Regions from separate parts of the Desulfovibrio sp. 3_1_syn3 genome, predicted to be linked through region 2. Evidence: riboswitches for the same ligand, from Rfam matches in the RefSeq annotation. Region 2 holds a riboswitch; each other region holds the start of a gene.
What was found. Region 2 has a riboswitch for cobalamin ahead of HMPREF0326_RS12345 (anaerobic ribonucleoside triphosphate reductase). Riboswitches for the same ligand answer to the same signal wherever they lie in the genome.
Positions count from the first base shown of each region.

Region 1: it holds a riboswitch for cobalamin, as region 2 does, so the genes downstream of both, metE (5-methyltetrahydropteroyltriglutamate--homocysteine S-methyltransferase) here and HMPREF0326_RS12345 (anaerobic ribonucleoside triphosphate reductase) in region 2, are expected to answer to the same signal.
Region 3: it holds a riboswitch for cobalamin, as region 2 does, so the genes downstream of both, HMPREF0326_RS03100 (sirohydrochlorin cobaltochelatase) here and HMPREF0326_RS12345 (anaerobic ribonucleoside triphosphate reductase) in region 2, are expected to answer to the same signal.
Region 4: it holds a riboswitch for cobalamin, as region 2 does, so the genes downstream of both, HMPREF0326_RS11690 (FecCD family ABC transporter permease) here and HMPREF0326_RS12345 (anaerobic ribonucleoside triphosphate reductase) in region 2, are expected to answer to the same signal.

Region 1 is NZ_ADDR02000001.1:639,977-647,034, reverse strand. Features, by position in the region: gene metE (5-methyltetrahydropteroyltriglutamate--homocysteine S-methyltransferase) at 1-2,179, opposite strand, end outside; cobalamin riboswitch at 2,466-2,643, opposite strand; gene HMPREF0326_RS02745 (bifunctional diguanylate cyclase/phosphodiesterase) at 2,822-5,050, opposite strand; gene HMPREF0326_RS02740 (putative bifunctional diguanylate cyclase/phosphodiesterase) at 5,162-7,058, opposite strand, start outside.
Region 2 is NZ_ADDR02000002.1:242,937-249,994, reverse strand. Features, by position in the region: gene HMPREF0326_RS12360 (bacteriohemerythrin) at 1-427, shown strand, start outside; gene nrdG (anaerobic ribonucleoside-triphosphate reductase activating protein) at 581-1,195, opposite strand; gene nrdD (anaerobic ribonucleoside-triphosphate reductase) at 1,173-1,343, opposite strand; gene HMPREF0326_RS12345 (anaerobic ribonucleoside triphosphate reductase) at 1,567-3,822, opposite strand; cobalamin riboswitch at 3,953-4,134, opposite strand; gene HMPREF0326_RS12340 (hypothetical protein) at 4,357-5,259, opposite strand; gene HMPREF0326_RS12335 (M16 family metallopeptidase) at 5,974-7,058, opposite strand, start outside.
Region 3 is NZ_ADDR02000001.1:713,575-720,632, reverse strand. Features, by position in the region: gene HMPREF0326_RS03115 (pyridoxal phosphate-dependent aminotransferase) at 1-853, opposite strand, end outside; gene sfsA (DNA/RNA nuclease SfsA) at 981-1,832, shown strand; gene HMPREF0326_RS03105 (phenylacetate--CoA ligase family protein) at 2,005-3,285, shown strand; gene HMPREF0326_RS03100 (sirohydrochlorin cobaltochelatase) at 3,417-4,328, opposite strand; cobalamin riboswitch at 4,373-4,624, opposite strand; gene HMPREF0326_RS03095 (hypothetical protein) at 4,764-5,354, shown strand; gene HMPREF0326_RS03090 (30S ribosomal protein S1) at 5,499-7,058, shown strand, end outside.
Region 4 is NZ_ADDR02000002.1:77,028-84,085, reverse strand. Features, by position in the region: gene HMPREF0326_RS11700 (ABC transporter substrate-binding protein) at 1-250, opposite strand, end outside; gene HMPREF0326_RS11695 (ABC transporter ATP-binding protein) at 189-1,049, opposite strand; gene HMPREF0326_RS11690 (FecCD family ABC transporter permease) at 1,103-2,188, opposite strand; cobalamin riboswitch at 2,333-2,525, opposite strand; gene HMPREF0326_RS11685 (polyphenol oxidase family protein) at 3,149-3,913, opposite strand; gene HMPREF0326_RS11680 (5-formyltetrahydrofolate cyclo-ligase) at 3,904-4,533, opposite strand; gene HMPREF0326_RS11675 (metallophosphoesterase) at 4,606-5,295, shown strand; gene HMPREF0326_RS17435 (Rne/Rng family ribonuclease) at 5,899-7,058, shown strand, end outside.

The sequences.
Region 1 (7,058 bases), on a different contig from region 2:
GGCCGCAATCGGGATTTACCCACAACTGTTCCTTGGGAATGTGGCGCAAGGCCCTGCGCAGGAGATCCGTCATCTCCTCCACGCCAGGGATGCGCGGGCTGTGGATGTCGTACACGCCCGGCCCCACTTCTCCCTGATAGTGGAACGCGGTGAAGGCTTCCAGCAGTTCCATGCCGCTGCGGCTGGATTCAATGCTGATGACGTCCGCATCCATTTGGGCGATCCAGGGCAGAATGGCGTTGAACTCGCTGTAGCACATATGGGTGTGGATCTGTGTGGCGTCCTCCACGCCGGACGCGGCCAGACGGAAGGCGTCCACCGCCCGGCGCAGATAGTCTTCCGCCGCAGCTTTGGTCAGGGGCATGCCTTCCCGCAGGGCCGCTTCGTCGATCTGGATGATGCGGATGCCCGCCTTTTCCAGATCTAGCACTTCGTCGCGGATAGCCAGGGCGATCTGTTTGCAGACTTCGCCGCGTTCCAGGTCTTCGCGAACGAAGCTCCAGCAGAGAATCGTCACCGGGCCGGTCAGCATGCCCTTGACCGGTTTTTGCGTGAGCGACTGCGCGTAGAGAATCCAGTCCACGGTCATGGGCCGCTTGCGGTACACGTCGCCGTAGATGACGGGCGGCTTTACGCAGCGGCTGCCGTAGCTCTGCACCCAGCCATTCTGCGTAAAGCAGAAGCCGCCGAGCTGCTGGCCGAAATATTCCACCATATCGTTGCGTTCAGCCTCGCCATGCACAAGGACGTCCAGGCCCAGTTTCTCCTGCTTTGCGATGCAGTTTTTGATTTCTTGTCTGATGGCGGCCAGATAGTCCGCTTCCGGCATGTCGCCCCGCTTGTAGTCCAGGCGTGTTTTACGGATGGCGGCGGTCTGCGGGAAGGAGCCGATGGTCGTGGTGGGCAGCGGGGGCAGGTTGAGCCAGGACTGCGCGGCATGCCGTTGCGGATAGGCCGAGCGGCGGGAAAGCTGGTCCGGCGTGACGGCGGACGCGCGTCGGCGCACGGCGTCAATGCGGCTGTCGGCATGCCCGGCAGCCGCCCGCAATACGGCGGCATTGGCCGCCAGGGCCGCGTGGTCGCTGTTTTCCGCGATGTTTCGCAGGTCGGTCAGCTCCGCGCACTTCTGCACGGCAAAGGCCATGCGGTTCCGGATGTGCTCCGGCAGGGTTGTTTCTTTCTCCAGGTCCACAGGGCAGTGCAGCAGCGAGCAGCTTGATCCCAGCAAAACCCGTTCCGTGCCGAGCGCGGCGACGGCCCGCGTGACAAGGGGCAGGATTTGGGCGTAATCGCTTTTCCAGATATTGCGTCCGTTCACCACGCCGAGCGAAAGCGCCGTGTCGGCGGGGAGCTTGTCCAGAACGGCATCCAGTTGTTCCCTGCCGCGCACCATGTCCACATGCAGCGTTGCGCAGCCGGAAGCGAGGGCTAGATCCAGATTCCGGCAGAGCGGGCCGAAATAGGTCGTCAGCATGAGCTTGCCGTTGCCGGTCGCGTTCAGGGCCGCGTAGACCTCCCGAAAAGCCACGCTCGCCTCTTGCGGCAGAAGTTCCGTGCAGAGCACGGGTTCCTCAACCTGGATGCGGTCGCACAAGGGCGCAAGAAGCGTAAAAAGGTCGGCATAGGCGGCCGTAACCGCGTCCAGACGCTCCCACTTGCGCGCGCCGTTGCGGGCTTTTGCCAGGGCCAGCCAGGTGAACGGACCGATCAGGGCCGGTTTCGGCGAAAAGCCGAGTTCCCCGGCCAGCCTTGTATCCGCGACCAGCGGGTGCTCTTCGCGATGCCAGGGCGTATCGGCATCGATTTCCGGCACAAGATAGTGGTAGTTGGTGTCAAACCACTTGGTCATTTCCAAGGCCGGGATGTTGCGCCGCGCATCGCCGCGCGCCATGCTGAAATACAGATCCGGGTGCGCGTCCTTGAGGCAGGGGGCAAAGCGGGGAGGCATTGCGCCGAGCATGCGGGTTATGTCCAGCATGCGGTCATAGAGTGAAAAATCGCCTGTGGTCACATAGTCAAGACCGGCGTCTTGCTGGATGCGCCAATGGCGTTTCTTCAGCGCCGTGCAGGTTTCGGCAAGCGCTTCAGCGGCAAGATCGCCTTTCCAGAAGGCTTCGAGAGCCTGTTTCAGCTCCCGCTGTTTTCCGATGGACGGGAAACCGAGAATGTGAGTTCGCATGGGATGCTCCTTTCAAAAGAGTTGAAAGGGCAGTCCATTTCACGTGCGTCCGGAGCCGGAATACAGGGATGCATCCGGAGAGGGCGGTCCGACTTTGTGCGGGACAAACCGCTCCGCGCGGGCTTTCAGGAAAATCCGCGCCGCGAAATTGCCGCACGGCGCATCCGCCGGTGGGCCGTGGAACGCAAAACAGCGGAGATGCCGGGCCGTTGGGCGGCAATTTCAAACGTAAGCTCCAGTCCGGGCAAATGCCTATACGCGAGACAGTACTGCCGTGCCGCACCAATCGCGGCCATTGTGACAAGTCGTCTCCTGACTTCCGGCCCGTGCTCGCCTTGCCTTCCCGTTCGTCCGTGTCGAACAGTGGCTTCGGTTGGGTTTGTCCCGGTTACAGTGGCGCGTCCGTAGCGGATTTACACCGCTTTCCGTTTCTCATCACAATATCTAGATAAATTGATATATGCTTTGGCCTGCGCTGTCAAGCATTGCCGAGGGACAAGCCCACGGGGCGAAGGCGTGGAAAATCGCCGCACGAGGGCGGTGTTCAATGGGGGGGCGGGCATGAATTGGGAGCGGCGTTGCCCCCCGACGGCCTTTCCGAGAGGCGCACGGATCAGGAAAAGCTTCCGGCAATGCGGCGGTTCAGTATTCCCGGTCCGGAGCGTTCAAGCCCAGGGGCAGGTTCAGGCGGCGGGCTTCCTCCTGGAGGCTGGGGTCCACCCAGAAGGCCTTTTCCTGCACAAAGCTGAGCACCTCGAATTCTTCGGGATCCACCGGGCGCGAGTAATAGTAGCCCTGGGCGTAATTGCAGCCGATGCTGAGCAGAAAGCGCGCCTGCTCCACAGTTTCCACGCCTTCGGCGATGATTTTCATCTTGAGCTGGCGGGCCAGGGTGACGGTGTTGCGGGCTACGATCTGGCCGCGTTCATTGTCCGTGCCGTCACTGATGAAGGTGCGGTCCAGCTTGACGATGTTGAAGGGCAGGGCGCGCAGGGTGCTCAAGGAGGAATAGCCCGTGCCGAAATCGTCCATGGAAAAGACGAAGCCCTGTTCCTGGAGGTCGTTCATGACCCGGATCAGGGTTCTTTCGCTTTCAAAAAAGGCGCTTTCCGTGAGTTCCAGTTCCAGCAGGTGCCGGGGCAGGCGGTATTTGTCGGTCAGGGTCAGCAGCTTGCCGCAGAAACGGTCGTCGTTGAAGTGCATGCGGGAGACGTTAATGGACACGGGCGTGGGCCGATAGCCCTTGTCCAGCCAGAGGCGCAGCATTTTACAGGTCTGTTCCCAGATGTACTCGTCAAAACGGACGATGAAGCCGTTGCGTTCGAACAGCGGCACAAAGCGGCCCGGCAGGATCAGCCCGTCCGTGGGGTGTTGCCAGCGGGCCAGGGCCTCGGCCCCCACAATTCGGCCGCTGGAAATCTCCACCTTGGGCTGGAGGTAGAGCACGAACTGGCCTTTTTCCAGGGCCTCGTGCATCTGGTCCTTGATATTATTTTCATCCAGCAGCCGGGCGCGCAACTCGCCGTCGTAAAAGGCGTAGTTGGTCAGATCGCTGCCTTTGACGGTTTTCAGGGCCAGATGGGCCCAGTCGCAGAGCACGTGCACCGGGGTCCTGCGTTTTTCCACCGGGCAGATGCCGAAAAAGAGCATGACACGGTAGGATTGGGTATATTCGCGCAACTGGCGCGAGAGCCAGCCCACAAAATGTCGGACCCGCTCGCGGTCGCCCGCGAGGCAGGCCACAAACACGTCGCCGGACAGGCGGGCGAAGGTTTCCAGCCGTTTGTCGATCTGTTCGCGCACAAGATGGGCGATGGCCCGCAGCAGGCGGTCGCCTTCCTCCAGGCCGAACATTTCGTTGATGCCTTTGAAGCCCGCCACGTCGAAACGCACGATATGCCGCGGCCCGTCGCCCTGGCGGATCAGCAGGTCGGCCTTTTCAAAAAAGGTCTGCATGTTGTACGCGCCGGTCAGGGGGTCGTATTCAGCCCTGAAGCGCAGGGCCTGCGTGGCCCGGGTGACTTCGTCCACGTCGTTGATGGTGCCGATGTAGCGGATGCCGAGGTCCGGGTCGGTCAGGCAGGTATAGGTGACCCTGCACCAGATGAAGCGCCCGTCCCGGCGGCGCAGGCGCACGGTCATCTCGCCCGAGGAGGCGCCCTGTTCCAGCGCGTTCAGGCAGTCCTTGAAGATCCCCCCGTCCTCCGGGGAAAGCACATTGTCCTCGCGCCAGACGTCAAAAAGCCAGCGGCCGTTGTAATCGCCCGCCAACAGTTGCGGAATGTGCGGCGAGGTGTAGGTGGGCTGATTGTCGCGCCATTCGAACACCAGGGTATTGGTGTGGTCCAGCACGGCCTTGTAACGCAGCTCGTCCAGCCGCCGACGCTGGAGCAGGGCGTTTTCGCGGGCCAGGCCGACGGCGCGTTTCTGTTCGTCTACATCCTGCACGCAGATCATATGCAGAGGGCGGCCGGAAGCGGCGCAGGCCAAGGGAAAGACCGTGAAGCGCGCCCAGCGGTATTGCCCGTCGCGGCATTTTTTGCGCACGTCGCCGGAAGCATAGCCCTGTTTGAGGCTTTCTCCCTGGTGCAGGGTCTTGGGATTGAGCAGGTGCAGGAAAATTTCCCGGTCTTCAGGATGGATGAGCGTCTCGGCAATGGCCCGCAGGGTGGCGGCCACGCCCATGCCGGGCGGCGGCGGGCAGAAGAGCACGTCGCCCATGTGGATCAGGCGGTAGCTGTCGCCGCTGAAATCCACTTCAAAGATTTCGCCGAAGATGCTGCGCAGCACGCAGTTGTAGCGGGCCTGCTCCATCTCGTCCGTCGCCGGTCCCAGCGCCGGGGCGGCCGATGTCTGAACCCGCTGTTCCATTACGCATCCTCGACGCGGTCGGCGTTTGGAAACCCATGCCAAGGGGCTTCGTTCAGTTTTTTTCTAGCATTCCCGCCAATCGTTGGCAATCCGGGCACGTTGCGACGTGGTTTATTCTTCCGCGGCTTCGTCGGGTTCCGTGCCGGGGAGGCGGTCCTGAAGGCGCGGGTCCACCCAGAAGCTTTTGCCGCGCACGAAACTGAAGACCTCGAATTCCCGCGCGTCCATGGGGCGCGAGTAATAAAAGCCCTGGGCGTGGTCGCAACCCATGTTCCGCAGAAAAAGGGCCTGCTCCACGGTTTCCACGCCTTCCGCGATGATCCGCATGCCGAGCTGCTTGGCCAGGACGATGGTGTTGCGGGCCACAATGCGGCCGCGCTGGTTGCCCGTGCTGTCGCTGACAAAGGCGCGGTCGAGCTTGACGGTATTGAAAGGCAGGGCACGCAGGGTGTTCAGCGAAGAGTAGCCGGTGCCGAAGTCATCCATGGAAAAGGCGAAACCGTTCTCCTGAAGGCTGTGCATGGTTCGCTGGAGGATTTTTTCATTTTCAAAAAAGGCGCTCTCCGTGAGCTCCAGTTCCAGCAGATGCCGGGGCAGTCGGTATTTGTCGGTCAGGGCCCGCAATTTGTCGCAGAAGCCGTTGTCGTTGAAGTGCATGCGCGAGACATTGATGGACACGGGCAGGGGACGGTAGCCCTTGTCCAGCCAGGAGCGCAGCAGCTTGCAGGCCTCCTCCCAGATGTATTCGTCCAGCTGGATGATGAAGCCGTTGCGTTCGAAAAAGGGCACAAAACGGCTCGGCGGGATCAGGCCCCGTTCCGGATGTCGCCAGCGGGCCAGGGCTTCGGCTCCCACAATGCGCCCGCTGAATATTTCCACCTTGGGCTGGAGGTAGGCTACGAACTGGCCTTCGGCCAGGGCCGTGTACATCTGGTCCTTGATGAAGAGTTCGTCCAGCACCCGGTTGCGCAACTCGTCGTCATAAAAGGCATAGTCGGTCATGCCGCGGCCCTTGACGGACTTGAGGGCCAGATAGGCCCGCTCGCAGATTTCGCGCACCGGGGTTGCCGGGTCATCCACCCGGCAGACGCCGAAAAAGAGTTCGGGCCGGTAGGCCTTGGCGTATTCCGCGGTGCCGTAGCGCAGCCATTCCATGAATTCCCAGACGCGCTCGTGGTCGCCCTCCAGGCAGGCCAGGAAAATATCGCCGGAGAGCCGGGCAAAAATCTCCCGGTCCGCAGAGAGGTTCTCTTTGGTCAGGTAGGAGATGGCCCGCAAAAGGCGCCTGCCTTCTTCCTGGCCGAAGCGTTCGTCGATGGATTTGAAGCCCGTCACGTCATAGCGCACGATATGGCGCGGCGTGTCCGGATACCTGCGCAGCAGCCGTTCGGTTTTTCCCAGAAAGGTAGGCATGGTGCAGGCTCCGGTCAGGTCGTCGTATTCCGCCTGCTGGCGCAGGGAGTGCGCGGTGTGGATGGCCTTGTCCACATCCCGGAGGCTGCCCACATAGCGCGCGCCGGTCGCGGTGTTGTCGATCCGGGTGCAGGAAACGACGTACCAGGTGAACGCGCCCGTCCTGCGGCGCAGGCGCACGGTGACCGCGCTGGAGAGATCGCCGGCGGCCAGAGCGCGCAGAAAATTTTCGAACATGGGGCGGTCTTCGGAAAAAAGGACGCTGTCTTCGCGCCAGAGGTCAAAGAGATGTCGGCCGTCGTAACTTCCTGCCAGCAGCCGGGGAATCGCGGCGTCCACATAGGTGAGCGTCTGTTCCTGCCATTCGAAGACCAGGCTGCGCGTCTGTTCGGTAATCGCCCTGTAGCGCAGGTAATCCAGGCTCTGGAGGTGCAGGATGACATTTTCGCGGGTGCTGGCGCCGAGGTGTTTGTAACCGTCGATATCCTGAAAGCAGATCAGATAGCGTTCCCGCCCGCTCTCGTCGAAAGGAAAAACCATGATGCGCACCCAGCGGTAGCTGCCGTCCAGGCATTTTTTGCGGTATTCGGCGCCC
Region 2 (7,058 bases):
ACCCAGCGGCGACGCCATTGTGACCTGGTCCGACAGTCTGTCCACGGGCGTACCGGCCGTTGACGGGCAGCACAAACTTTTGCTTTCCTACATCAACAAGCTGCACCGGGCCATCCGGGACGGCAGGGATGAAAAGACACTGCTGGAAGTGCTGGACGCTCTGGCGGGCTATGCCTTCACCCACTTCAATACAGAGGAAATCTTCTTCAGCCACTCCGACTACCCGGATGTGGAGAAGCATATCCGCGTGCACGACCAGTTCAAGGCCAAAGTGGTGGAATTCCGCGACGCGGTTTCAGACGGCAAGGCCAATGTGGATACGGAAGTGCTGGACTTTCTGAAAAACTGGCTCATTGAGCACATTCAGGGCATGGATGTCGCCTTTGCCCCCTATCTTGCCAAAGCGTCGGGCGACGGTCGGGAATGATTCCGGCCGGACCGAATTTACGCTGAAACACATTTGTTCAGGCGCCGCCATTCTTCACAGCGGCGCCTGAACTTTTTTTATACGCTCATTTTTCGTCATGGCCATTCGCGACAAGGACTGCCGCACGGCGGAAAAGATCGGAATCAGCCCGGCTCAGGCCGCGTTCTTTGCATGCTTTCCTGCAGCGTGCGCCAGCTGACGCCGCTGCTCCCTGTCCAGCAGACGCTGGTTGGAACTGCCCCGGAAGGGCAGATCCAGATCCCGCAGAGCTTCCAGATACGGCCCGTCAATAAGCAGATCGGTCAGCTCCAGCAGGCGGGCTATTTCCGGAGCGTCTCCGCGTTCCGCCCGCGCCAGCAAAGATTCATAGGTATAGCCGGTGTACGTGACCACATCCCCGCCCCGCGCGCGGACCCTCTCGGCCACGGCGCAGAGCGCCGCAGCCTGGAGAAAGGGTTCGCCGCCGGAAAAGGTCACTCCGGCCAGCAACGGATTTTCGTCATACACAGCGAGGAGTTCGTCCACGTCGCGGATGAAACCGCCCTCCAAGCTGTGCGTTTCCGGATTGTGGCAGCCCTTGCAGCCGTGCGGACAGCCCTGGGTAAAGAGCACAAAGCGCAGGCCCGGGCCGTCCACAATGGATTCTTCGACAATGCCGGACAGACGCAGAGACGGGCGCGCTTCACTGTCCGACTGCAACCCCGCCCGCGCGCGGGCCGCAGCGGGCGACGCGGACGCGGTCCGCTCAGGCATGGCGAACCCGGTCATGCTCCTCGGCTCGCTTGGCATTGTTGAAGCGGTCCAGGGTGCCCACCAGATAACCGGTGATCCGGCGGATGCGCTCAAAGCCCATGCCCTGGCCCACCATCTTCTGTTTCGTTTTCGTTTCCTCAAACAAGCGCGATTCCATCAGCATTGCCGCAATCTCCTTTCTGGTTCTGAAAGTTGTAAAAAATTTCCCACCGGTTCGGGAACCGGGGTTCAATAACGCGGATCAACTTTGAGAAGTTACATTCTCAGAGTATCTGAGACGCCCGCTTCGGCGCTTAACGGCGCAAGTGAATCGCGCCCTCGCCTTCGCAGCCGCCAGAGCAATTTCAAGTTGAAATTGCTCCACTATGATATTCCACCTCGACCGTTCATTCCCACTTGGGCATCTGGGGGTATTTTCTGCGGAGTTCCCGCAGCGCCTCCAGACTGATCCCCTCGCCCTCGCGGCGGCCGCAACGCGGGCAGACGTCGTTGATGACGCCCGTGTAGCCGCAGACCGGGTCGCGGTCCAGGGGATGGTTGATGGAGCCGTAGCCCACGCCCTGATCATGCATGTAGCGGATGATGCGCTCAAAGGCCTCGAGATTTTTGCAGGTATCCCCGTCCAGCTCCACATAGGTGATGTGCCCGGCGTTGGTCATGGCGTGGTAGGGAGCTTCCAGCTGGATCTTCCTGAAGGCCTTGATGGGATAGTAAACCGGTACATGGAAGGAATTAGTGTAATAATCGCGGTCCGTGACGCCGGGAATACTGCCGTAGCGCTCCCGGTCCAGGGACACGAAACGCCCGCTTAAGCTTTCCGCCGGGGTGGCGATGAGCGTGAAGTTCAGGCCGGTCTTTTCCGCTTCCTCGTCGGCGCGACGGCGCATATGCCCGATGATTTCCAGGCCCAGCTTCTGGGCCTCCTCGCTTTCGCCGTGATGCGCGCCCACCAGGGCCTTGAGGGCCTCGGCCAGACCGATGAAGCCGATGGTCAAGGTGCCGTGCTTGAGCACTTCCCCTATGCCGTCGTCCCAGTCCAGCTTGCCGGAATCCAGCCAGATGCCGTTGCCCATGAGGAAGGGATAGTTGCGCACCTTTTTGGCGCTCTGGATCTTGAGCCGGTGCAGCAACTGCCGGAAGACCAGGTCGATCTTCTCATCCAGCAGGGCGTAAAACTTTTCCGGATCATTACGGGCTTCCAGGCCCAGGCGCGGCAGGTTCACGGAGGTGAAGCTCAGATTGCCGCGTCCGCAGGTCACCTGGCGTTCCGGATCATACACATTGCCCAGCACACGCGTGCGGCAGCCCATATAGGCCACTTCGCTGTCGTAATAACCGTCCCTGTAGTACTGGAGGTTGAAGGGGGCGTCAAGAAAGCTGAAATTGGGGAAAAGGCGTTTGGCCGAGGTTTCCATGGCCAGTTTGAACAAATCGTAGTTGGGGTCCTCAGGATTGTAGTTGACCCCTTCCTTGACCTTGAAAATCTGCACCGGGAAAATGGAAGTCTCGCCGTTGCCCAGACCGGCCTGGGTGGCCAGGAGCAGGTTTTTCATGACCATCCGGCCCTCGGCGGAGACGTCCGTGCCGTAGTTGATGGAGCTGAACGGCACCTGGGCCCCGGCCCGGGAATTCATGGTATTCAGGTTATGGATCAGGGCCTCCATGGCCTGGTACACGCGCCGGTCCGTATTGGCCAAAGCTTCGTCCACGGCATAGGCGTGGGCGCGTTCCGTCAGTTCTTTCCACTGTTCGGGAGCCGCTTCGGTCAGCGCGCGGCCCAGAGCATCGGCTCCGGCCATGCTCGGGCGCACGCCCACGGCATCCAGCAGTTTCCCGGCCAGTTCCTCCGCAGCGGCCGCGTCCAGGCCCCCGGCAATGCGCAGGCAGGCGCAGAAGGCCTTGCGGTATTCCTTGGCATAGGTCTTGATCACGCCCTCGGCCATGGCATAGTCAAAGTGCGGCACGCTCTGGCCGCCGTGCATTTCATTCTGGTTGGCCTGAATGGCTATGCAGGCCAGGGCCGAATAGCTTTCAATGGAATTGGGCTCACGCAGATAGCCGTGCCCGGTGGAGAAACCATTTTTGAACAGCGGGATCAGATTGATCTGGCAGCAGGTTTCGGTGAGCATGTAGAAATCTTTGTCATGAATATGGATATCGCCGTTAAGGTGCGCGGCCGAGGCGTCCTTGGGCAGGATATAATTGTCGATGAAGAATTTGGAGCCCTCGGAACCGTACTTGAGCATGGTGCCCATGGCCGTGTCGCCGTCAATATTGGCGTTCTCCCGCTTGATGTCCTCCCGGATGGCCGGGGAGTACGTCAGCTTTTTGTAGATATCCATCAGGTAGGATTCCGCGTTGCGGATCTTGGCGTGCTCCGCGCGGTAGAGAATATAGGCCTTGGCGGTTTTGGCGTAATCGTACTGGATCAGCGTTTCTTCCACCACGTCCTGAATTTCTTCCACATGGCGGAGGCTGCGCTCATCCAGCTTTCTGCAGACTTTTTCGGTGACGAAAAGCAGGTCCGTGGGCGACATGTCCTCGCCGCCCACAGCCTGATTGGCTTTGGTGATGGCGTTGAGAATCTTGACCGAATCAAAGGGCACGGACGCACCGTCCCGTTTCATAATACTGGCGGGCATGAAAAACTCCAGGCATGGAGGGGCTGTATGGAATAAAAAACCTCCGCCCGCAACACAGGCGGAGGAGGAAGCGCATTTATCCTCACTGCAAGACCTGACGGCAAAAGCCCCGTTGCCGGCGGTCCGTCCTCAAAGACGATGAATGAAAGCAGGTCTTCCGGCTTGCCGGCTCGCTTTTCGGCCTTCCCGGAGCGAATCCAGTGGCGCGCAAGGAAAAGCGGCATCAGTTCGGCGCACGGCGGCGGGTCCGCTCCCGATTTGAACGGGATTCCCTATTAAGCCCCGAAGGGCGCTTCCGTATCTCTAGAGATAGTCAAAACAGCCCCTTTCTGTCAATCAGAGGCGCGAAAAAAGGCTTCCTTGCTTCGTAGCAACATATTGAATTTAAAAGATAAATTTTAAGGGTACGGCCCTACGGCGACGACCGTCAGCGCTCCGGCCACAGTGCCGGGCCGCCATGCCCTCCAAAAGGTAGCGCCGGATGGTTTCATCGCCGACGATGCCGGGCAGGAGCATCTTGCCGCCCCCGCCGGTTCACCGCGCCGGGGCGGCCTGGCTTTCGGCTCCTCTCCCTGACGGGCCGCCGAGCCGCGCCGTGATCCAGAGGTCCAGACCGGGCACGCCCTCCTCGCCCACTGGCTGCCAGTCCAGCACGGCATCCCGCCGCGCTGCGGACAGATAGCGCACAAAACGCAAATGCAGATTCAGAGCGCTGTCCTTTTTATTCCGACCGACAAGCACGCTGTGGGCAGCCAGAAAAAACTTGCGGGACTCTCCTTCCGGGCCGTTGCAGTCCAGATAGAGCAGGCAGAGCGTATTCTGATCAATATCAATGTCGTTGAGCAGATCGTAATCGACCAGCCGCACGAACGCACCACCGGCGGAGACGTCGATCAGGCGTATTTTCCGTTCCAGATCCTGGCTGTAACGGCTCATATAGATCTGCACCTGGCCGCGCTGCTCCGGCAACATGGGCGCGAACCAGAAGCGGAATTTTTTGAGCATGCCCGGCCCCAGGCGCAGCCGTTCGTGCCGACGCAACTCCCGCCATAAGGAACGGAAAGGCGTCTTGAGCGTGATCTCGGTCAGGGCGTTTCCGGCGTCGCGCCGCACGTCCTGCACGCGGCAGTTGCAATAAAAACCGTGCCGCGCGACGGCAGCCTTACCGCTCTCTTCCTGCCCGTCCCTGGCCTCTTCCGGCTTCACCTCGATATCCGGCTTGAAATAGATGCGGCACTCCCCGCCCTTCAGTTCAGCGGGAATCAGGGGCTCCGCCGTGGACAGGACCGTGATGTCGCGGGCGGTAAAGGTTACGGTGCAGAGCAGAGGTCCCGCTTCGCGCGGACGGCCGTCAAAGGTGAGTTGGACCGGAAGGGCCCGGTCACGGGCGTATTCCAGGGCGGTTGCGATATTCGGACGCCAGAGGCAGAGGGGCATTACGCGGATCTCCTGTCATCACCAAGGATGCATGCCATGTCCTTTGGCACAGAGCAAGTTGGGGAATTGCCATTCTCAAAGCCGGCGCTGACCTCAGCCGGCTGTTGTCGTTATTCGCAGCAATGCTGTCCTCGTCTGTCGCGTTGCGGCTACAGCCAGGCTTCGCCATGAACGGTTCAGGCAAGCCCCGGCGGCAATAGCTGACGCCCGGTGGGACTGAGTTTCAGCCCTTTGCCTCAGGCGCGGGCGGCCACGCGAGTGAGCACCGGAGCAGGGGATCTTTCAACGTTAACCTGCCCTATTTCCCAAGGATTTTTCATGGATAGCTCACGCGGACGCGTTCTGTAAAGTCGCAACAGCGCCCCGTCCCGGTCGAACTTGACCGCGACGGGGCGCTGTTCAGACAAAACCTGCGAACGCCGGGGATATTCTAAGCAGATTAACTTTGAGAATTGACATTCTCAAAGTTTTTAAGCCGCTCGCTCTGCTCTCGATGTCCGTACGGCGGCATAGCCGCCAACGGCTGACGCTCGTGGCGAGCGCCTGCTTACGCAGCCGCCAGAGCAATTTCAAGGTGAAATGGCTCTAGGTTGGAAGTTTCATTCCCTGCCCAAGAAAGCGAATTCCGGCGCAGGACGCATGGTAAAGCATATTCGAACTTCGCATGGAACGGGCCTCGCGCAGGAGAGAATGAAAGCACGTTGGGAGCGGCTCCTACGGCAGCAGGGTTACCTCATAGGCATTGGCCGGTTCCAGATACTTGCGGGCCACGGCCTGCAAATCAGCCGGGGCCAGCGTGGCGGCCTTGTCCAGCAACTGCTTCTGGAAATCCTGGGGATAGTGCAGCACGGCATCCGTGGCCGCCTCACCGGCGCGGTCCGCCAGGCTCTGCCTCTCGCGCAGGTATTCGCCCAGCAGGCGGTTGCTTCCGGCGGCCAACAGGGCCTTGGGCAGCGGCTTGGCCTTGATTTCGGCAATGATCCCGGCAAAGCCCCGCCGGGCCTGCTCCAGCTTGTCCGGCGTGGTGCCGATGTAAAAGGCCATGAAGCCCGTCTCCGGCATGCTGCGGTTGAAGGCGGTTACGGTATAGCCCAGGCCCTGCTCGTCGCGCAGGCTGGCAAACAGCAGGCCGCTCTGGCCCGAAAGCACGGATTGCAGCAGCATCAGGGCAGGCGCGTCCGGATGGGTGGGCGGCACGGTTTTGAAGATCTGCAGGAGATGGGCCTGATTACGGCCCGGCAGATTCAGGCTGAGCGCTCTGTCCTTGCCCCAGTCGGGCGCGGCCACGGCCAAGCCTTCCCCTTCCGGCGCGGGCAGGCCCTGGGCGAAGGCCAGCACGGCCTCGCGGTCAAAGCTGCCTGCCACGGAAAGCACCCACGGCTGGCCGGACTGACGGGCCCAGAAAGCCTGCACGTCTTTGCGGTCAAAGCCGTCCAGGCTCCGGGGCGTGCCCAGGCCGTCAAAGCCATAGGGCTGTCCGCCGGGATAGAGGAAGGGATTCAGCTTGGAGAACATATAGGCCAGAGGATTGTCCGAGCGCTGGCGGATGGCGGATTTCATGTTATCCACCTCACGGCGCAGTTCCTTGGTTTCGAAACGCGGCTTGGCAAGCACATCGCCCAGCGCGCTGAAATACTCCGCGTTGAAGCGCGAGGGCCCGGTCAGGGAGATGCCGAAGGTCTGCAGGCCCGCCTTGGCGGCAATGGAGGCCGCGCGTTCCGCGAAATAGCGCTCCACGCCCTGGGCATCCAGATTGCCGCTGCCGTCGGTGAGCAGGCGGGCGGTCAGATCCGCCAAGC
Region 3 (7,058 bases), on a different contig from region 2:
GGCCTTCCAGGGCGGCAAGGGCGGCCTTCTGGGACACGGAACAGATGCTGGAGGTGCTGTGCCCCTGCATGGAGGAGATTTTTTTGATCAGGTCCGGGTGCGCGGCCAGAAAGCCCACGCGCCAGCCGGTCATGGCATAGCTCTTGGACAGGCCGTTGAGCACGGCCACCAGTTCGGGGCAATGCTCGAACCAGGTGATGGCGCTGGTCATCTTTGCCGGGGGAAAGACCAGTTGGTCGTAAATTTCATCCGACAGTACAAAGATGTTCCGCGCCAGGGCCCAACGCATGATCTGCATGAACTCGCGGTCGGAATAGACCGCGCCCGTGGGATTGCTGGGCGAGTTGAGGATCAGCAGCCTGGTCTTGTCCGTGGTCTTTTCCTCAAGCATGAGGGGCGTGACCTTGAAATTGCGTTCCGGCCCGGCATGCACGGTCACGGGCACGCCGCCCGCCAGTTCCACCATGTCGGGATAGCTCAGCCAGTAGGGCGCGGGAATCAGCACCTCGTCGCCGGGGTTGATGGTGGCCTGCATGAAATTGTAGAGGCAGTGCTTGCCGCCCGCGCCGATGATGATGGATTCCATGGGCACGGGCGTGCCGTAGTTCCGTTCAAAGTAGCGGCCCGCGGCCTTGCGCAGATCGGGAATGCCGGGCACGGCGGTGTAGCGGCAGAAATTGGCGTCAATGGCGGCCTTGGCCGCGTCGCAGATATGCCTGGGCGTGGGGAAATCCGGTTCGCCCACGGCCAGGCTGGTCACGTCCACGCCCTGCGCCTTGAGCTCCAGGGCCCGGCTGTTGACACTGAGGGTCAGAGAAGGTTTGATGCTGCGCAAGCGTTCGGAAATCTGCATGGAGGGCTCCTTAGAAGAGCGGCATGGCATTGAAAATGTCGCCCTTCTGACGTTTGGCGCGCGGACGCGGCGAAAAAGAACGAAAAATCTGCCGCGAATTTTTTAGCAGGTTCAAAGCGGGGTGTAAATGCGGGACAGGGATGAACAGGGATTGCCGTCCGGGCCGGGCGGCTGTCCGGCCGGTGAAGGTTCCGGCAATGCGGATGCGGTGCCGCTGCTGCCCTTCGCGCCGGATTGCGTGATCGGGAAGTTCGTGCAACGGCAAAAGCGTTTCAGTGTGGAGTTGTGCCTGGACGGCGCTCCGGTCTGGGTGCACAGCAACAACTCGGGCAGCATGTTGGGCCTGACCCGGCCCGGCGCGCTGGTGCTGGCCTCTCCGGCGGCCAATCCGGCCCGCAAGCTCAAATATACCCAGGAAGGCGTCTGGCTGGCGGAAAGCGCCGTACCCGGGCCGCCTCTCTCGTCGTCAAACCCGCCCGGCCCGGTTCCCGGCGGGCGTGGATTCTGGGTGGGGGTGAACACCAGCGTGCCCAACCGTATGCTGGAGGCGGCCTTTCTCGCCGGGCGGCTGGCTTTTGCCGAGGGCTACGCCGAGCTGACCCGTGAGGCCAAGCGCGGTCAGAGCCGCCTGGACGGCCTGTTCAGCGGGCCGGGCCTGCCGCCGCTCTGGGTGGAATGCAAAAACGTGACCATGGTGGAGGACGACGCGGCCTGCTTTCCGGACGCGGCCAGCGAGCGCGGGCAGAAGCATCTGCGCGAACTCATGGACATTGTGGCCCACGGCGAGCGGGCGGCCATGTTTTATCTGGTGCAACGGCCTGACGGGCACTGTTTCGCACCGGCGGACTTTATTGATCCGGCCTACGCCGGGCTCTTTTATGAGGCGGCCGCGCGTGGGGTCGAGATCTATCCCTACCGGGCCGTGGTCAGTCCGCGCGGTGTGGATCTGGGCGGCTTGCTGCCCGTGCGCCTTTATTGACTTTCCGCGCGCGGGGAGTCTAGAAACGGGGCGGAACAACGAAATCGGAACAACAGGAAGCGGACACAAACAGCCGTTCCCGCCCGCACGGCCCGCGTATGGCCCTGGCACGGGCAGAGAACGGCGGGACAGACCGGCCAGACAAACAGAGGGGGCTCCTTCCATGCCCGACATGACCCATCGTTTCATTCCCCGGCTCACGGACGAGCAGATCCGGCAGATCCAGTTGGACGGCCTGCGCTACACCCTGCGCCAGGCGCGCAACTCCCCGCAGTACCGGGCGCGGCTGGATGCTTGCGGCGCGCGTGCCGAGGATATCCGCAGCCTGGATGATCTGCGCCAGCTGCCCACGGTGGATGTGGAGGATCTGCGCGAGGGCTACCCCCTGCCCCTGCTCTGCGTGCCGGAAAAGGACGTGGTGCGCATCCATGCCTCCAGCGGCACCACGGGCAAGCGCAAAATTCTGGCCTACAGCCGCCGCGACATCGAGACGTTCAGCACCCAGATGGCCCGCTGCTACGAGTTGGCCGGGCTTACGCCCGAGGACCGCATGCAGGTGGCTGTGGGTTACGGCCTGTGGACCGCCGGGGCGGGCTTTCAGCTGGGCAGCGAGCTTTTCGGCATGCTGACCATTCCGGTGGGGCCGGGCAATCTGGAAATGCATCTGCAACTGCTCAGGGACGTGGGCGCCAGTTGTTTCGGGGCCACGGCCTCCATGGCCCTGCTGCTGGCCGAGGAAGTGGAGCGCGCGGGCATCCGCGATCAGATCCGGCTGCGCAAGATGATCTGCGGGGCCGAGACGCGCAGCGAGAAAATGCGCCTGGCCATCGAGAGCAAGCTGGGCCTGGAAGGCAGCTATGACATCGCGGGCATGACCGAAATGTACGGTCCGGGCACGGCCATGGACTGCGACGCCCATGAGGGCCTGCATTACTGGGCGGATTTGTTCATCATTGAAGTGCTGGACCCGGACACCCTGCAGCCCGTGCCCGAGGGCGAAGTGGGCGAGATGGTGGTCACCAGCCTGCGCAAGGAGGCCGTGCCCCTGTTGCGCTACCGCACCCACGACCTGACCCGCCTGCTGCCGGGCCGCTGCTCCTGCGGCCTGAACATGCCCCGGCACGACCGCATTCTGGGCCGCTCCGACGACATGGTCATCTACAGGGGCGTGAACATCTATCCCGGCCAGATCATGGAAGTCATCGGCCAGTTCCCGGAACTGGGCGGCGAATACCAGATGGAGCTGACCAGGGACGAGCGCTCCCTGGACCATCTGGCCCTGATTGTGGAGCGCGCCCAGGATCAGCCGTCCGGCAATGACGCTGCCCTGGCCCAGGCTCTGGAGCGGCGGCTGCACAAGGCCATTCTGGCGCGCATGGAAGTGCGGGTGGCGGATTACGCCGGCCTGCCGCGTACGTTCAGCAAGTCCAAGCGGGTGATCGACAAGCGCTGATCCCGCTCCGTGCGTTGTGCCCCTTTCAGGACGATAGGGCGGACTTAGCGTAAACCCGGCACGAAAACGCCGCCCGTCTCCACGGAGTGTGGAAACGGACGGCGTTTTTGCTGCGGTGGATAAATCCGGCTTTACTGCTTCTTGGGTTCCTTGGTCAGGTCGTCCACATTTTGCTTGGCATGGTCCACAAAGAGATCACGCACGCCGGGCACTTCGCCCAGGCCCTTGAGGTTGGCCTCCACCTTGAAACCGGCGGCCTTGAGCTTGGAAGCCCAGGAATCCTCCTCGTCCCCGGCCAGGTCGTTGCGGGCGTGGTCCCCGGCCACCACCATCAGGGGCTGCAGCCAGACTTTCTTGATCTTGTGGGCCTTGAGCTCGGCCAGCAGGTCGTCAATGCCGCGCGCGCCTTCCACCGTGGCCATGAAGACCAGGGGGTCACTTTCCTTGAACGTGGCCCGCGTGCCTTCAAAAACCAGGTCCGCCCGGCCGTGGGCCTGTCCGTGGCCCATGAGCACCACAGCCTCGCCCTTCCGGCGTTTGTCGCCCATATCAGCAAGCACGGCCTTGGCCACGCTTAAGGCATCCTTGTGCGACTCCAGCAGGGGGCGGCCCAGGTACACGGCCTCAAAACGGCCCGGGTGCTTCTGGATATCCAGCAGCACGGCCCGCTCAAGCTCCGTAAATTCCTCGCCGGGCATCACATGCAGGGACTGCACGCGCACCACTTTCACCCCCGCCTTGGCCAGCGCGGCCAGGCCGTCGCTGATGCCGCCCACGGGCTTGCTCTGCTTGGCAAGTTTTTTGCGGATGATCTGCGAGGTGTAGGACCAGACCACGGGCGTGTCCGGAAACGCGGCCTTGAAGGACGCGTCCACGGCCTTGAACGAGGGCAGGGCTTCGGGCACGCTGGTGCCGAAAGCCACCAGCAGCACCCCTTCCTTGGGGGCTTTCTGATCCGCCGCTTGGACGGACGCGGCCAGCAGGGCCAGCAGAAGCAGGAAAAGCGGCAGGACGCGCGGGAACACGCGCAACGTACGAGACATGGCAACCTCCTCAATCGTGCGTTGAAAGGTGGATACGGCGGCGGCGCAAAGTGCCCCGGCCAGCGGGTGTTCGGACTTGAGGGATGTGGAGGCCCGCGTTTTTGATCATAATCAGGACAACGGCCCCGCGCCTCGGCTTCGCCTTCACCTGTGACGGCTGGCTGTCGCGCCCCGCCGGGATGTTTCCGGCAAGGCGAAGAAGCTCTGTACCCTCTTACCGCAGCGCGACTGTTTCCGATTTGCACGGAATTCCCCGCTACAGCGGGCAGAGGACAACAGGGGGGCGCAAAAGTCAAGACAAGTGTCGAAGCTGAAAAATGAGATAGCCGCCGTGACTCAGCGAAAAAGCACATTTTTTGCGATCAGGCCTAGGAGCTGTTTCCAGGCGCGCGCCGGGCCTTGGCCCGGCGCGCGTTTCAAGCTATACTTCCGAATATGGATACCTCCCTTGAGATGGATATTTGTTACGGCACCGGCAAGCGGCCTGAAACCCCCGCCGGGCTCAGCGCCGAAGTTTCGGCTGCGGCCGCAGCTCTGCTGCGCCGGGGCGTGCTGCTGCCCGCGCGAGGCGGGGATGCCGTGAGCCTGGGGCGTTTTCTGACCTTGGGGTTGGGGCTGGAAGAAGCATATGTGGAAAGCCGCATCCAGACCATTTTGCGTAACGGTCTGGCTGTGGATGATTTTGCCGTGCCCCTGGCCTCCGGCGACCGGCTGGCCCTTTCGGCGGCCATGCCCGGTGTGGCCGGGGCAGCCCTGCGCCGGGGCGGCCGGTACGCGGCCATGCGCGCCGCTATTACCCAGCGCCGGGAGGACGCGCCTCCCGCGCCCATAGCTCAACTTGAGGAACCGGTCTGGATCGAGCTGCGTTGCTTCAACAGCATTGCCGAGGAGTTGGCCGGGCATCTGCTGTGCCGGGGCCTGGCCGCCCGGCCCGCCGACGCGGGACAAGTCCTGCTTCCGCTGGCGGCCACGCCGCCAGCCGGTCTGGCGCTGCCTGAGCCGGGCCTGCTCTGGCTCGCGGCCTGACAAACCCGACCCTGCTTCGCATTTTTCCGTCTCTCTCCTTGGCTGTAAAACCTTGCGCCGGACAATTTCTCTTGTGCTTTTCCTTTGCCTCTGATAATTTTTCCCACTCTCTCAGCGAGGGGAAATTATTTGGAGGCATGGCAGATGGCAGACAAGGAAACCGGGCACGACGAAATTAATTTCGAAAGCGCCCTCGAAAACTATCTCAATCCCGATTTCGGCGACCTTGAAGAAGGCTCCATTACCAAAGGCGAGATCGTCCGTGTGGATGACGACAATGTGCTGGTGGACGTGAATTTCAAGTCCGAGGGGCAGATCCCCGCGGCTGAATTCCGTGACGCCGCGGGCAACATGGCCGTCAGCGTGGGCGACAGGGTGGACGTTTATGTGGTGCGCAAGAACGAAATGGACGGCACCATCACCCTTTCCTTTGAAAAGGCCAAACGCATGCAGGTCTTCGATCAGCTCGAGGACGTGCAGGAAAATAACAGGGTCATCAAGGGCCATATCGTGCGTCGCATCAAGGGCGGCTACACGGTGGACATCGGCGGGGTGGAGGCGTTTTTGCCCGGTTCGCATGTGGATCTGCGTCCCGTGCCGGATATGGACGCTCTGGTCAACCAGGAATTTGAATTCCGCGTGCTCAAGATCAACCGCCGCCGCAGCAACGTCATTGTTTCCCGCCGCGTGCTGCTGGAAGAGGAGCGCGATTCCAAGCGTCAGGATCTGCTGCGCACCCTGGAGGAAGGCCAGATCGTCCAGGGCAAGGCCAAGAACATCACCGAGTACGGCGTGTTTGTGGACCTGGGCGGCCTGGACGGCCTGCTGCACATCACGGACATGAGCTGGAAGCGCATCCGCCATCCCAAGGAAATGATCACCATGGGCCAGGAGCTGACCCTCAAGGTGCTTTCCTTCGACCGTGAGAACAACAAGGTTTCCTTGGGCCTCAAGCAGCTCGTGCCCGATCCCTGGCAGGATATCTCCGCCCGCTTCCCCGAAGGCGCCAAGTGCACCGGCAAGGTCACCAATCTGGTGGACTACGGCGCGTTTGTGGAGCTGGAGCCCGGCGTGGAAGGCCTGGTGCACATCTCCGAAATGTCCTGGACGCGCAAGCTGCGTCATCCCTCCCAGATGGTCCACACCGGCGACGAAGTGGAAGTGGTCATCTTGGGCGTGGACGGCGAAAAGAAGCGCATCAGCCTGGGTATGAAGCAGGTCCGTCCCAATCCCTGGGAACTGGTGGCCGAGAGATATCCTGAAGGCACCGTCCTTGAGGGCGTCATCAAGAACATTACCGAATTCGGCATGTTCATCGGCATTGAGGACGGCATCGACGGCCTTATCCACGTGTCCGACATTTCCTGGACCAAGAAGGTGCGCCATCCCAATGAGCTGTACAAGGTGGGCGACACCGTACAGGCCAAGGTGCTCACCGTGGACCAGGAGAACGAGAAGTTCACCCTGGGCGTCAAGCAGCTGGTGGACGATCCTTGGGGCCATGTGCCGGATACCTATCCCGTGGGCTGCACCATCAAGGGCGTGGTGACCAACATCACCGACTTCGGCCTCTTTGTGGAAGTTGAAGAGGGCATCGAAGGCTTGGTGCATGTCTCCGAACTGTCCGGCAAGAAGGTCAAGACCCCGGCGGAAATCTACAAGGAAGGCCAGGAAATCCAGGCCAAGGTCATCCATGTCAGCGCC
Region 4 (7,058 bases), 170 kb from region 2:
GCCGCATATGGGTGCCTATGGCGGGCAGACCGGCCAGCTCCGGCAGATGGGCGTCGGCCACGGTGCGCGCCACCAGCAGGTCGCGCGCGTCCAAGGCCAGCAGCAGCTCGTTGTAGGCGCCGTACAGGGCGATGATCCGCTCGGCCGGTTTATCCAGAGTCAGCGTGACGCCCGTGTCGTCAACCACCTCAATGGGAGCCGCCTGAACCGGGGCCGGATTCAGGCCCGTCAGCAGCAGAACCAGCAGCAAAATTGACGGCGCCGTTGCTCCACGGCCCGGAAGCGCGCCCCAGCAGCGCCTGGGGCAGGCCCCAGCGCGGATGCGAAAAAACCCGGATGGGAATATCGTACAGAACACTGAGTCTCTCCTCGGTGAAGACCTCGGACACGGGGCCGTCAAAGAGTACCCGGCCGTTTTTCAGGCCCATGAGCCTGGTTGCATACAAGGCGGCCAGATTGCAGTCGTGCATGGCCATGAGCACGCAGGCCCCGGCGGCCCGACGGCGCTCCAGCAGATCAAAAAGTTCCACCATGCGGGCCAGATCCAGACCGGCGGCCAGCTCGTCCAGCAGGAGCAGCGGGCTCTCCTGGGCCAGAGCCCGCGCCAGCAGCACCCGCTGCAGTTCCCCGCCGGAAAGCTCCCCCACGCGACGCGCGGCCAGAGCGGCGGCTCCGGTGGCGGCCAGGGCCTGTCCGACGGCGGCGTAGTCCCGCCGTCCGTAGCCGCCCAGCCAGGAGAGGTAGGGATAGCGCCCCAGCAGGACCATCTGACGCACACTCAGGCCGGACGGGCATTCCGCGCGTTGCGGCACCACGGCCGCCAGCCGGGCGCGTTCGCGCGGACGCAGGCCATCCAGCGGCCTGTCCGCCAAACGTATGCCGCCGCCCTGGGGCCGCAGCACGCCGGAAATGCAACGCAGCAAGGTGGTTTTGCCGCTGCCGTTGGGTCCCAGCAGGGCTACGCTTTCGCCGCCGCGCGCCGCCAGGCTCACGCCGCGCAGCACGGGCCGCCCGGCATAGCCCGCCGTGAGATCGCGCACGTCCAGCATCGGCCCTTCCACTGCTCTGCTCAGCGGCCTGTCCATTGATCGTGCGCCGGACATCAGCGCCGCCGCACCAGAAGGGCGAAAAACGGCCCGCCCAACAGGGCCGTGACCACGCCCACGGGCAATTCCTGGCCGCCGCCCAGCACGCTGCGGGCCAGGACGTCAGCCCAGACCAGCAGCACGCCGCCGCCGAAAAAGGCCCCGACCAGCAAAGGGCCGTGCCCCTGTCCCAGCAAAAGGCGCAGCACATGCGGCACTACCAGGCCCACAAAGCCGATCACTCCGGCCACGGCCACGCAACCGGCGGTCATGCAGCTGGCCCCGGCCAACAGCCAGAAGCGCGCCCGGCCCACATTAAGACCCAGTTGCGCGGCCTGCTCGTCGCCCAGCGAAAGCACGTCCAAGGCCCGCCAGCCCAGACCCACGGCCAGCAGACCGGGAATAAGGGTCGCCAGCAGCAGGGGCAGACTGTCCCAGCCCCGGCCTTGGAGCGAGCCCAGAATCCAGAACACGATGCTGGTCACGGATTCCTCATTGAGAGCCTTGACCAGGGCCACCAGGGCCCCCAGAAAGGCGGCCACGGCAATACCCGCCAGAATCACGCTTTCGCGGCTGAAATCCCCCTTGCCCCGGCCCAGCCAGAGCGCGCCGCACAGGGCCAGCAGGGCCCCGGCCAGAGCGGCGGGAGCCACCAACCCGGCCTGGGTCACTCCCGCCGCATGGCCCAGAATCCGCCCCAGCCACAGGCCGAACCCGCCGCCGACGCCGCCCAGGGCGATAGCCATGCTGGCACCGCAGGCCGCACCGGCGGAAATGCCAAGGGTGAAAGGGTCGGCCAGGGGATTGCGCAGTACGCCTTGCAGGGCCACGCCGGCCACGGCCAGCGCGCCGCCGCAAAGTGCCGCCAGGCAGACCCGCGCCAGACGGATCTGCCCCACTACCAGGAGTTGAGAGGCGTCCACCGGAGCGGCGGCCAGGCCCAGGCTCGCGGCCAGCGCGCGGAAAACCTCATTCACGCCCAGCGGGAACGGCCCCGGCAGGCAGGCCAGCGGCAGGGAGCATAGCCAGAGCGCCGCCAGCCCGGCCAGGGCAAGGCAAAGGGACCGCGTCCGGGGCGGCCGGGAAAGGGCATCTATGTGCATATCATATGGGGCTATGCGGACAAAAAAAGCCTCTTCCATAACTGGAAGAGGCCCGTATTTCCTCTGCCTGACCGGCAAAAACCCGTTGCCGGAGAACATCTCACGCCAGAGCAATGCACTTTTTCAAAGTTAAGCTGCACCAGGAGCGCGAAAATGGGCACGGCAGGTCTTCCGGCTTGATCCCCTTGCCCCGGCCTTCCCGTTTCCAGTGGCACAAAATGGGGCGCGGTTTGCGGATCTCACGGCGGCGGGTCCGCTCCCGTTTTACACGGGATTCCCTTTTCAAGCCGTTCCGCGTTGCTCCGCCGGTCCGGCTACCGTTGTCAGAGGGCACATTAGGCGCGGCGCGCGGCCCTGTCAATGCGGCCGGACAGATACATCTGACTCCAGCTTTTAAGGCATCTTATTTGCCGGGATTATCCGTCAAAACCAGCCTGTTCGACGTTGGCGGCGTCATCCGGCGTTTTTTGCCGCTCACGTACTTGAAGTACAGCCCTGCTCTTGATGCCCGTAAGGCTCGCCCGGCTCGCCAACGGGCACGGCCCTTTGGGCCGCCTTCCGGTCGGTTTCCGCGCAAAAAGCTCCATTTTCCTTGCCAGCGCGCAAAAATCTTGCTTCAGCCGTTGCGACGAAGGAAGCTACGGATGAAGACAGCAATTGGTTACGCAAAATTGTATCCAAGGAAATCGCTGTCGCTATCCGTAGCGGTGCTGTCTTGATCCATAATACGGCTTCGCCGTGAACGGCTCAAGCAAGCCGCTGACGCGGCAACGGCTAGCGCATATTTTTTAGAATTCTCCCGGCACCAGCCATCCGCCTGCGCTTCGCTCCGGCGGAGCAAAGGTGGCTTCGCCCAACTCTTGGGAAAGAGTATATGATAAATACCAATACATTGAACCAGCCGTATAAATTAAATGAACTTTTATACGCTTGCCAAGGTAGACGCGCGACGGATCAGCCTCAGGCCGTGATCCAGATCAGGCTGGCCTGACGGCCGGACCTTTTTTCACGCCGGTAAGAGAAGAACTGTCCGTTGTTGGAAGCCGTGCAAAGATCCAGGCCGTAGATTTGGCGCTCCGGCAGACCGGCTTGTTGCAACTGCCGGCGGGTCAGGCCCCAGAGATCCATGGTCCGCGTTGCCGGGTCGAACCAGGGCCGGAAGTCGTCGCTCCATTCCCGCTCGAAGTTGACGAACTCCGCCCGTCCCGGCCCCAGGCTGGGTCCGCGCACGGCCAGCAGGTCGCAGGGTTTGAGATCATAGCGCGCGCAGAAGCGGGCCACGCCCGTACCCGGGAAATCGCAACGGTTGCCCCGCCAGCCCGCGTGCAGGGCAGCCACGTATCGACCGCCCTTGTGCGCCAGCAGAATGGGCTGGCAGTCCGCGGTCTTGATCAGCAGGCCCAGGCCGGGCCGGGACACGGCCATGCCGTCGCCGTCCGCCGTGGGCCGGGTTTCGCAGGCCACGGCTTCCGGCTCGAAGAGCAGCACGTCGCCGTGCACCTGATTGAGCTCCGCCCAAGCCGTGAGACCGTGCGGCTGCAAGGCCGCCAGCAGGTCGCGGCGGTTGCCCGTTACAATATCCGGGTCGTCCTCGGTGCTGAAGGAAATATTGCCGCCGTCATAGCCGTTGCGGTACACCCCGCCGGGGATGGCGGCTCGGACCTGAAAGGCGCAACGGACATTCTCAAGACCGGGAAACTGAAAAGGAATGTAGCTTACAGACACAGAAACTGCTCTTCCGTGCAGAGATATTGCACGCGTTGATCCCACTGTTCCAGGGGCAGATTTTTGGCAACCTGGAAGGCGAAGCACAGGCCCACGCGCGGGCAGGCCAGTTCGCTGTCCAGAAAACGGTCATAATACCCTCCGCCGAAGCCCAGGCGGCCGCCGTGCAGGTCAAAGGCCAAGCCAGGCAGTACCAGCAGATCCGGCTTAAAGGCCTTGCCCGCCCCTTCCGGCCCGAAGCCCGGCAGCCCGTCCTCGGGCTCGCGCAGGCCGAAAGGGCCGGTCCGCAATTGTTCCGGCCCCGTGCAGACCACGAAGTCCATGATCCCCGCTTCGCCGGGCCGCACGCGCGGCAGCCAGACCGTGCGCCCGCTCTTCCAGGCGGCGTCCAGCAGCTTGTCGGTGGACAATTCGCCCTTGAGGGCCACATACAGCGCCACGGAATGCGCATTGCGCCAGCAGGCGGCCTCAATCAGCCGTTGCTGGGCCTCCAGACTGCGCGCCCGCGCCAAACCCGGCGGCTGGCGGCTGCGCAGCTTGCGGATATGCTCCCGCAGGGCGGCCTTGCGCGCCGCGACGGGTTCCTCGGACATGGGGGATTCGGGAGATGTGGGAAGCATGGCGGCTCTTTCCATCCGTGGCGAGTTATGGCAGGATTGCGACACCATTTTTATAACAAAGGATAGGACGCCATGCCAAGCGCCGATACGCAGGATTACCTCTGGATAGCCGTGGGCGACATCCACGACGACCCCGCCTGTTTCCATCGGATTCCGGAACTGGCCCAGGCCGACGGGATCATCGTCACCGGCGACCTGACCATCACCGGCGGCGTCAAGCAGGCCGAACTGGTCATGGAGGTTCTGCGCGCCCACGACCTGCCGGTCTGGGCCCAGATCGGCAACATGGACCGGCCGGAAGTGGATGCATGGCTGAGCGAGCAGGGCTGGAACCTGCATACCGTCACCCGCGAACTGACGCCGGACACCGCCATTTTCGGCGTGGGGGCCTCCACGTTCACGCCCTTCGGCACGCCCAGCGAATTTCCCGAATCCACGTTCGCGGCATGGCTGGACGCCTGCTGGCAGCGCGCCCGGCGCTATCCGCATACGGTGCTGGTTTCCCATAATCCGCCCAAGGATACGGCCTGCGACGTGATTCCCGGCGACGTTCATGTGGGCTCCACGGCGGTGCGTGAATTTCTGGAAGAAGCCCAGCCCGACATCTGCCTCTGCGGCCATATCCATGAAGCCAGAGCCGTGGACCGCGTGGGCCGCACCGTGGTGGTCAACCCCGGCGCGCTGGCCCAGGGCGGCTACGTGCTGTTGCGCTCCAACTCGGGGCGGCTGTCCGCGGAACTGCGAGTGTTGGAAAACTGCTGACACTTCGCGCCCGGCTCCTTCCTCCCCGCCCTGTTCTGAAAGAGGCTGGAAGCGAAGGCCGGGCGGCCCTTCTTGCATATTTTCACAAAAGACGTATTATAGAGCAGATTAACTCTGAGATGTCACAATTTCAAAGTTTTGAAGACGCCCGCTCCGGTACATCACAGCGCAAATAAGTCGCGCTTATGCCTTGTGGCGGGCGGCTGCCTTCGCAGCCAGCAGAGCAATTTCACTTTGAAACGGCTCTATTAAAATAAGGTCCGGCATGTCCGCGGCAATTGCGCGCCTGTAACGGCGCTGCTGCCGCAGTGCTCCACGCGGCGTTCGACAGGCCGGGCTCACAAATTTTTTCGCGGCGCTGTTTTTCAGATTGCCGCCAGAAGGATTTTCATGACTACTGACCAGGATTTTCCCGTGGCCGCGTCTCCGGCTACGGATGGCGCAAGCCAGGACCGTTCCACTGTTGCTTCCCCTGTTTCCCCCGCATCGGCAGACTCCGCCGTTTCCAGCGAAGCCCCCGCTCCCAAACGCCGTACTTCTTCCCGCAGCACTAAAAAACCGGCCGCCAAAACAGCACGCGCTCAGCCCCCAAAAGAGCCCGACGTGCCGACGGCTGACGGCAAGACCACGGAAAATGCCGACGCCGCAGCCGCCCCCAAGGCGCGGGGCGGCAGGCGCACGACTGCAAAAAGCCCGGCCCAAGCCCCTGAAGGCGGCGAGGACAGCCCGGCCAAGCCCAAACGTGCTCCGGCCCAGCGCACGGGCAAAGGCCGCCGCAGCGCCACGGCCAAAACCGGCAGTGCTGAAACCGGTGCAGAGGCAATGCAGGCGGCGGCCCCACCGCAAGCCCCGGCAACCGGGGAGAATCCCGCGGAAACGCCCGAGAAGGCGGCCAAGGCCGCTCCCAAGCGCGGGCGCAACAACACGACGCGCGGCAGCCGGGCGAAAAAAGCCCTGACATCCCCAACATCCACTGTTGCCGCCGCCCCTGCCGAAACCGACACGCCATCGTCTCAGACTGAAAGCCGACAGACCGCCCCCACGGCTGGCGCCACAACGGCCAAGGCTCCCAAAGAAATTTCCCGGCCCGAGAGTCTCCCGCCGAAAGGGGTGGAACAGGTCGAGGCCTCTGTGGATGCCGAAGAAGCCGCCCCCGGAAACGAGGACGACGGCAACGCTGACGCTCCCCGGCGCAAAAGTCGGCGCGGACGGCGCGGCGGTCGCGGGCGCAACCGCAAAAATCGCCAGACCGCCACGGGCGAGATGAGCGAGGATGATGCCGCAGCGGACGACAACATGGACGACGCGGCTGTGGAACGCACGGGGGACGCCGACGACGAAGCTTTTGACGAGGTTGACGCCGCTGCCGAAGTTCCCGTTGCCGAAGGCGGCGTGTCCGCCCCCAAGGGGCGCGGCAAGAAGGGCAAGAGCGTCCAGAACGCCGAGGCCGAGGACAACAAAAAACCCACAGCGCGCGCCACGGCGGCCAAGGCCAAAACCGGCGCGGCCACGGGCAAAAAGCGGATGTTCATCAGCGTGTTGCCCGGCGAACAGGTGGAAGTGGCTCTGGCCGAGGAAGGCTGCCTGCTGGAATACTACCTGGACATGCTCCACCAGCGCAAAATCAAGGGCAATATTTACAAGGGCGTCATCCACAACATCGACACCAATCTCCAGGCCGCTTTTGTGAGCTACGGCGCGGGCAAGAACGGCTTTTTGCAGATCGACGAGATCCATCCCGAATACTGGCTGGCCCATCACGA